DNA from 2 places in the Beijerinckia indica subsp. indica ATCC 9039 genome. Region 2 is predicted to be linked to the other one. Evidence: riboswitches for the same ligand, from Rfam matches in the RefSeq annotation. Region 2 holds a riboswitch; the other holds the start of a gene.

Region 1 (4,415 bases), 1.6 Mb from region 2:
ATTGAGCTCCCCATCATCCAGGCACCGATGGCCGGGGCCACGACTCCCGAGATGGTCATCGCGGTCAGCGAGGCTGGAGGGCTCGGCTCATTGCCCAGCGCTCAATATACGGTCGAGCAGCTTCGCGCGGCTTTGGAAAGCATACGTTCTGGTACATCCCGGCCGATCAATGTCAATTTCTTCTGCCACGTCATGCCCGCTGACGATCCCGCGCGGCAAATGGCCTGGCGGGCCAGGCTCGCGCCCTATTACGTGGAGGCTGGGCTCGATCCAGCCGTCCCCCCGCCCGTTACGGGCCGCGCCCCCTTTGATGACGCTTTCTGTCAGGTCGTCGAGGAATTTCGGCCGGAAGTCGTCAGTTTCCATTTTGGCCTGCCGGAAACTTCTTTGTTGGAACGGGTGAAAAAGATCGGCGCCAAGGTCATATCCTCTGCCACGACTGTCGCCGAGGCCCTCTGGCTCAATGAGCGTGGCATTGATGCCATTATCGCCATGGGTTTCGAAGCCGGCGGTCATCGCGGCAATTTTCTGACCCAGGATATGGCGACCCAAGTCGGGACCATCGCGCTCGTGCCACAAATCGTCGATGCCGTTCGCGTCCCCGTCATCGCGGCCGGCGGCATCGCCGATGGGCGCGGCATAGCAGCCGCTTTCATGCTCGGGGCTTCGGCTGTGCAGATCGGCACCTCCTATCTTTTTACACAGGAAGCGAAAATCCCCGCGATCCACAGGGAAGCCTTGGAATCCGCCACCGACGACAATACGGCGCTGACCAATCTCTTCACCGGTCGGCCTGCGCGCGGCATTCTCAACCGAATCATGCGCGAGATCGGCCCGCTTTCGGATCTTGCTCCCGCTTTTCCAACCGCAGGCGGGGCACTCGCCCCCTTAAAGAGCCATGCGGAAGCCAAGCAATCGGGGGATTTCACCAACCTTTGGTCAGGTCAGGCCGCGCGCCTGGCGCATAAGCTCCTGCCTGCCGGAACTTTGACCCGACAATTGGCGGATGAGGCAGAAAAGCGCCTGTACCCTGGCGGTGCACATTGATCGGAACCAATATCCCCGCTGCTCAAAAGGCTTTTTGCCTCTGCATGCTTTTGGCGAGACCTTGGTGCATCCGTCCGTGCCGCTCAAGAGATCGCGTCATTAAACGCTGGAATCAAATAAAGGCCGCGGAAGCGGCCTTTATTTGATTCATCGATTCTTTCGAGATTTTGGTGCGGGCGGTCGGAATCGAACCGACACTCTGTTACCAGAACCGGATTTTGAGTCCGGCGCGTCTACCTGTTCCGCCACGCCCGCGCGGTACGCAGCCTTTTGCATGAGAGCGCGACAGATGTCCAGTCTCAAGCTATCGAAGATGCATAGAAAATGTGGACCTGTTGCATAGGTTGCGAATGAACGGCCTGTTGAGCAAGGTAAGGCGAGCACGCTCATGCGCTGCGATTGGATTATGCGCGTGGAATAATCCATCGAGACAGAGATCAAGCTGTTTCTGACAGAGGTCCAGCTGTCACACTTCTTGACACAGCCACAGTCTTGATTCTTATTTAAACGCGATGGTTCCCCAAAAGGGATCAAAAGGGAATGTGGTTAGCGCACTCCGCGCGATGCCGCAGCTGCCCCCGCAACTGTATATGGCGAGCCGAGGACCAACCAAGCCACTGGAGCTGATGTCTCTGGGAAGGCGGTTCGAGGTGATGACCCATGAGCCAGGAGACCTGCCATCATTCGTGGTCACGCGCGAGAGCGTCGGGCGGGGTGCACCGGTGCGGTCGAACTTATTCTATGTGCGTTCAGCACCTCTAGCTAGGTGAAGACCCTTCGCAGTGACGGCCCACGTTTGCTGCGAGTCTCTCCGCGTGCTCTCCCCATCCTTGCGCATGGCGCAAAGCGGATTCTTTCCGCGCGCTTTATACCATTCGTGTTTTCTTTCCTGTCTCTTGACGTCCTCCGCATTCAGCGAGGAAGCCTTGCCCGCTCTCATTGTCACGGCTGACCGTGTCGAGGAGCCAATTTCCCGCACCGCATCCTCGATAACGATCATCCCTTCGGAGGAAATAGAGAAACGGGGCACTTTCGGCCTGCCGAACGTATTGCGCGGCGTTCCAGGGCTTGATCTTTACGAAACTGGCGGTCCCGGCACCGCCACTTCGGTTTTTCTGCGTGGTTCGGCCCCTGGACAAACCTTGGTGCTGATCGATGGCATGCGTATCGGCGATCCCTCCTCGATCGATGGCTCTGTCGATCTCGGTGGCCTCGTCGCCACGGATCTCGACCAGATCGAGGTGCTGCGTGGTCCGCAATCGGCCCTCTATGGTTCGGCTGCCATGGGCGGCGTCATCAATATCGTCACACGCAAAGGCAGCGGCGCGCCACGCGCCTCAGTCCTCATGGAAGGGGGCAGATATGGCACGGCGCACACACGCGCAGCCCTGTCCGGCGGCACTGACCGCCTCTCCTACGCATTCTCCATTGATGGCCTTTATACGTCTGCCTTTCCACGCTACGGCTATCGCATCACGAGGCCTCTGACGATCGGCGATGGCGTGACACCCCTACCACCAGCGCCGTCAAGCGACCCAACCCGCAAAGGAGGCTTCCACGGTCGCCTCGCCTATAACTTTACGAACGATATTTCAATCGAGGGCGGTGTGATCGGCTATGATAGTTCAATCCGCTTCGACAATCCTTACGCATACAATACTGCTGACATCTTCAATCCCTATAATCATCAGCATGCAACCTTCCTGCAAGGTTATCTCCTGGGCAAGGCCGACCTGTTCGACCATTTTCTGCACAACCGCCTGAGCCTTTTCGGCAATATCACCGACCACTCGGTCTGGCAGGCCCAATCCTGCTATGACACCGCCTATAACGCATTCGACTGCCGCATGGGTTTTCGCGGCGCGCGGCGCGGCGGCGAATATCAGGGTGATGCGGTCCTCGGCTCCTTGGGCCTTTTCACTTTCGGGGTGCGTCTTGAGAAAGAAGTCGCGGACACGTCACAGGACCCAGCGCCGCCCGGTGCTTTTGATCCGATCCATGCGAGCCAGACCACTTATTCCGGCTTTGCACAACATCAGCTCACCCTGTTCGACCGGTTCGATATCACCTATGGCGGGCGCATGGACGCCATTGACAAAGGCCCAACCTTTACAACCTGGAGAGCAACCGGTGCCTATCGGATCGAGGAGACGGGAACCAAGCTGCGCGCAAGCGCAGGCACTGGCGCGCGTATCGGCTCGCTCTATCAAAGGTTTAGCCAATACGGCAATCCCGCGCTCGCACCCGAATATAGCATCGGCTATGATGCAGGTATCGAGCAAACCCTGTTCGGCGGACATGTCTCGTTCTCAGCCAATTATTTCGAAAACAGATTTCGCAATCTGATCGATTTCGGCATGTCGGCGAGCTGCTTCGCGATTCAGGTCTCCGGCTGTTACAATAATATCGGGCGAGCCGAGACGAAAGGCGTCGAATTCGCCAGCGAAGCCGTCCTTATTCCCGACGAATGGCGCCTCCGCGCGAGCTATACGCATCTCGTCGCGACGAATTTAGACACACAGCAGCGCGTGCCACGGCGCCCTCGCGACAAAGGCATGCTGTCGATCATCTATAGCGCCATTCCGGATTTCGAGTTCGAGGCACGCGGCCTTTTTGTCAGCGCGACGCCCGATTACGACTATACATACGGCCACGCCGTCATGCTCCCGGCCTATGCACGGATCGACCTGTTCGCCAGCTACAAACTGAATGAAACCGTGACCTGTTTCGCGCGCATAGAGAATGTCAATGATGCACGCTACGAGGAAGTCTATAATTACGGAACGCCAGGGCGGTCCCTCTACGGAGGCCTCAGAGTGACATGGTAGGAAATGGCCGATGACGACAACAGCAACACCCCCTTCCAAACAGACACAGACGGTGCCGCAGCGCGTGATCGGCGCTGATGGTGTCCCGCTCGATGTCTTTTCCCTGCCCAGCGATCAGGAGAGTCTTGAAGCACTCCTGCGCGATCTCTTCACCAACCATTGGTATGAGATCACCTTCGGTCCAATCATCGAGGGCGCCGCCTGGGAGATCCATGCTCCCGGCCCGCCAACGAAAATCAGCCTGCTTGACGGCTATCTGACGATTGCCTTCGGCCTCACGCATTTTCACATCTGCATCGGCGAGACGAAGGGCCCACAACGCGCCAACCTCCGCCGCGCTTGCGCAGCACCGGCGCACACATCGCGCGGAACTCTACCGCCGGATCGGGAAGAGCTGCGTGCCCCTATCCTGGAGTATCCGGCTTTTCAACGGTGCGGACGAGCAGCAGATAACGATCCTTCTGCCCAATCCTTTTCTCGATCCTGGAACGGAAAGGATCACTGGGCAGCCGGACTGGTCACGCCTTGCATTGTGGGATC
Region 2 (4,415 bases):
AAGCACGGGTGCATCGGCCCCGTCGAGGATGCTGGTTCCGGCATCAAGGCGCGCGGAAAAGCCGGTCGTGTTGATCACGACATCAAAGGTCTGTTCGCTGAACACGTGAGCGATGGTTTGTTTCGCGTCCTCATCCTTCAAACTGGCCACGAAGAGAGTGGTGACGGATAAGTAGCGGTCCGCGAGAGCTTGCCCCAAAGCCTCGATCGCGGCCGTATCGCCACAAAGGAGAAACGAGCGGTAGAAAAGGATCAGGACATGACCTTTTGCCTCGGGAATCGAAAAGCAGGCCTTTTCGAACCGCCCGGCCGAAGGCACGGGGACAGGTGCCGCAGAGGGCATGGAGGCCTGGAAAAACCTGTTCTCGATAAAGCCGAGCAAAGCTTGCTGATTGGCAAGACCACCATATTGGCAATAAGCCCAAAGGCGGTCGAGGTCGGCGGGCGCGAGCGTCGAAGCCTCCGCGAGCCGAGGATCGGCGCGCTCGTCTCCGGGCACGATAGCGAGCTCAAAATCATGACGGCGGGTGGCGGCCGACAATTCCTCGACGCCATAGCGCCAATAATCGAGACCGCCGAGTAGACGCACCAAGACGAAACGCGCCTTGGCGATTACGTTTTCAAGATAGAGATCAATCGAATAGGGATGTTTGAGCTGCGCCAGATTGGCGAGCCGCAGGCTGCGGGCGCCGTGTTCTTGCGTTCCAAGTCCTTCAGCAGCCCGGCTCATCAAAGCGAGATCGCTGTCCGAAAAGGAGAGAAACACCAGATCGGCCGGCGTCTGGCCGAGATCGACCGCCGCTTCGCTCGCGTCGAGACTATGGGATTCGACACGCAGCAGATGCATGGTCAGGCAACGAGCGTTTGGGTCAGGGCTTGTGTGATCGCGGCCCCATCGAGCCCTTTCTGGCCGATGACGACGAGACGGCCACGCCGCTCCTCACCCGCCCGCCACGGTCGGTCGAAGGTTTGCTGGAACCTGGCACCGACGCCCTGCACCAGGAGCCGCATCGGCTTGCCGGCAATGTCGAGAAAACCTTTGATGCGCAAAACGTCATGCCGTTCGGCCAGCGCCGCGAGGCGTTCCAGCATGGGCTCGGGCGCGGAAAGGGGCGCTATATCGATGACGAGGCTCTCGAAATCATCGTGATCATGCCCCTCTTCCGTATCGTGGTGCGAGGGGCGGGCTTCAAGATCATCCTCGGCCTTGGCGTCGAGACCGAGCAGGAGATCGGCTTCGACGCAGCCCTTTTCAATGGGCACGATTTTGACCGCACGCGGCACCAGCGCGTTGATTTCGGCGATAATATTTGCCCGCGTCTCGGAATCGATCAGATCAATCTTGTTCAGGAGAATGAGATCGGCGCAGAGCAATTGATCCTCATAGACTTCCTCAAGGGGATTATCATGCTCGATCGAAGGATCGGCGGAGCGCGCCGCGCCGAGTTTTTCCGGATCATCGGCAAAGCGCCCGGCCGCAACAGCAGCCGCGTCAACGACCGCGATGACGCCATCGACCGTGAGTTTGGAGCGGATCGCTGGCCAGTCGAAGGCCTTGACCAGAGGTTTCGGCAGAGCGAGGCCCGAGGTCTCGATGAGAATGTGATCGGGCAAGGGATCGAGTGTCAGAAGCCGTTCGATCGCGGGCAGGAAATCATCGGCAACGGTGCAGCAGATGCAGCCATTGGCGAGTTCGATGATCCGGTCCGGTTTGCACGCGGCATCACCACAATTTTGCAGGATTTCGCCATCGACGCCGACATCGCCGAATTCATTGATGAGAAGGGCGAGTTTGCGGCCGCCCGCATGCTCGATGAGATGGCGGATGAGCGTGGTCTTGCCGGCGCCGAGAAAGCCGGTGACGATGGTCGCGGGAATTTTGGAAAAACGCTGCAACAGACACCCCGGAAAAGGAGAGACGGGGTGTGAAAGCCGGCGCAATCCTGGCGAGATTGGCCACGCGACATCGCCTTGGGCCGGACCACCCCGCCGCCCCTCATCGATACGCACGGCAGGTCTCCTGGCTCGCGGATCATCGCCTCATGCCGCCTTCCCAGGATTGGTCCCAGTGGCTTTTGGCATGCAGCTCACCGCTCACAGTTGCGGGGGCAGCCAGGGCTTTGGCGGATGAGGCCGCACCCTGTTCCCTTGTGAACCCTCCAATGAGGGACCGTTGCGTGAGGGGAGCTTAGACCAAAAGCCATCAGAAAGAAAACGGTCTTGATTCAGACCTTCGAGCGAGGTCACCGCCGTTCCAGCTTCGTTCTTTACAAGCCAGGATGGCCTTTATAAACGGTGGGCAGGCCAATGGTCCGACCCTGACATTCGATCCGCGAATGTCAGGATCAGTCGGCCCACAAGTTATGGATCTGGTGGTGGAAAAATCTGACGCTTGAGAGCCAAGCGTCAGATTTTATCCATCAGGGAGCGGCCTTTCAAAGCGCTCACTTCTCACCCAAAGCGGAGCCCTGGATGGATTGGTCGCCGCAACAGGACGCGGCTCTGCGGGCGGTTGCAGCCTGGCTGAAGCGCGGCGAGCCTCAGGTGTTTCGCCTGTTCGGTTATGCCGGCACCGGCAAGACCACGCTCGCGCGCCGGATCGCCGAGGATCTCGACGAGACGGTCGCCTTTGCCGCCTATACCGGCAAGGCGGCTCTGGTTCTGCGCTCCAAGGGCTGCGAGGACGCCCGCACCATCCATAGTCTGATCTATCGCAGCCGGGGCGTTGAGGCGGAAACACCGTCCTTCGTGCTCAATGAGGAAAGCCCCGTCGCCAAGGTCGGGCTCGTCGTCATCGATGAATGTTCCATGGTCGATGAAGAATTGGGCCGCGACCTGCTCTCTTTCGGCAAACCGGTGCTGGTTCTGGGCGATCCGGCGCAATTGCCGCCGGTCAAGGGAGGTGGCTTCTTCACCGAGGGTGAACCAGACATCATGCTGACCGATGTGCATCGGCAGGCGGCGGATAATCCGATCATCCATATGTCGATGCTCATCCGCGAGGGCGGGACCCTGCCTTATGGGCGTTATGGCGAGAGCATGGTGATCGGCCGCGACGCCATTGATGCGGGGCAAGTGACCAGGGCCGATCAGGTGCTGGTCGGCCTCAACCGCACGCGGCGCGCCTATAACAAGCGTCTGCGGGAATTATTCGGCCATGCGGAGCCCATGCCGGAGGTGGGCGACAAGCTCGTCTGTCTGCGCAACGACAAGACCAAGGGTTTGTTGAACGGCGGGATCTGGATGGTCAAGGCGAATGCCGGGCTGCGCAAGAAGAAGCTGCAAATCGATGCCGTGCCCGAGGAGGATCAAACGCGCCGGCCGCTCCGGCTCTCAGTGCTTCCGGATTTCTTTGAAGGGACGGAAGAAAATTTGACCTATCAGCAGCGCCGCACCTCGGATGAATTTGATTACGGCTACGCCCTGACGGTCCACAAAGCGCAAGGCTCGCAATGGAACCGGCTCGTTTTGTTTGATGAAAGCTTCGCCTTTCGCGAGCATCGCAGCCGCTGGCTCTATACCGGGATCACGCGTGCGGCAGAACATCTGGTGATGGTGGTCTAGTATCCACCCTCATTGAAGCACGTCTCGTCGCGGTTCAATGAGGACAAGTGGATACGGTTTAAAAATCGACGTATCGAGAATCTGTGATTCTCGATACGTGTGACGATCATTGTGATGTCTGAAGACGGATACGGAACTTGTTCAAGGCCACCAGACACCACACGCCCTCGACGAGGCCGAAGGGCCAGGCGCCCTGGAGGAAGCCATAAAGGGAGCCGAGCGCGCATGCCATGGCAAAGGCAAGCGTCAGCCACGCCGCGCGTTCCTCAAAGGCATAAGTGAGAAGCATGGCTGTGACGGCGAAAAGGCCAAAGGCGGTCAGTCTGTCCATTGTGTCGTTTCAAACCGGGAATCAGGATCAGTTTGGGACCCGTTTGAGAGGCTTTCAAGGGCTAAGATGAGGACGCCTTCAGCCTCGTGACCCATTTGAGCAAGAGCCATGCTGGAGAGAACGGGCACGGTGGACTCCTGATGCAAGGCAAGGCAAAAGGAGGCCGGAGCCGATTCAAGGAGCGCCGCCCTTCATGGCCTTGACCGTCGAAAAACTCGCAATTCCGGATGTCTTGCTGATTCGCCCCAAAAAATTCGGGGATGCGCGCGGCTATTTTGCCGAAACTTATAATGCCCGCGCCTATTGCGAAGCCGGAATCGATTGCGTCTTTGTGCAAGACAATCAATCGCTGTCCGTGGAGAAGGGCACGATCCGTGGCCTGCACTTCCAGGTGCCGCCAGAGCCGCAGGCCAAATTGGTCCGCGTCTTGCGCGGCGCCATTCTCGATGTCGCGGTCGATCTGCGGCGCGGGAGCCCGCATTACGGTCAATGGTGCGGTGCGACTTTGACCGCCGAGGAAG

What was found. Region 2 has a riboswitch for cobalamin ahead of cobW (cobalamin biosynthesis protein CobW). Riboswitches for the same ligand answer to the same signal wherever they lie in the genome.
Region 1: linked by a shared signal. The riboswitch ahead of BIND_RS10570 (TonB-dependent receptor plug domain-containing protein) and the one ahead of cobW (cobalamin biosynthesis protein CobW) in region 2 are both predicted to bind cobalamin.

The regions. Positions count from the first base shown of each region.
Region 1 is NC_010581.1:2,390,395-2,394,809, forward strand. It holds gene BIND_RS10560 (NAD(P)H-dependent flavin oxidoreductase) at 1-1,047, shown strand, start outside; tRNA gene BIND_RS10565 (tRNA-Leu) at 1,216-1,302, opposite strand; cobalamin riboswitch at 1,544-1,743, shown strand; gene BIND_RS10570 (TonB-dependent receptor plug domain-containing protein) at 1,974-3,875, shown strand; gene BIND_RS10575 (DUF7676 family protein) at 3,886-4,415, shown strand, end outside.
Region 2 is NC_010581.1:3,980,751-3,985,165, reverse strand. It holds gene cobN (cobaltochelatase subunit CobN) at 1-846, opposite strand, end outside; gene cobW (cobalamin biosynthesis protein CobW) at 849-1,895, opposite strand; cobalamin riboswitch at 1,993-2,190, opposite strand; gene BIND_RS17815 (ATP-dependent DNA helicase) at 2,472-3,563, shown strand; gene BIND_RS17810 (hypothetical protein) at 3,670-3,894, opposite strand; gene rfbC (dTDP-4-dehydrorhamnose 3,5-epimerase) at 4,088-4,415, shown strand, end outside.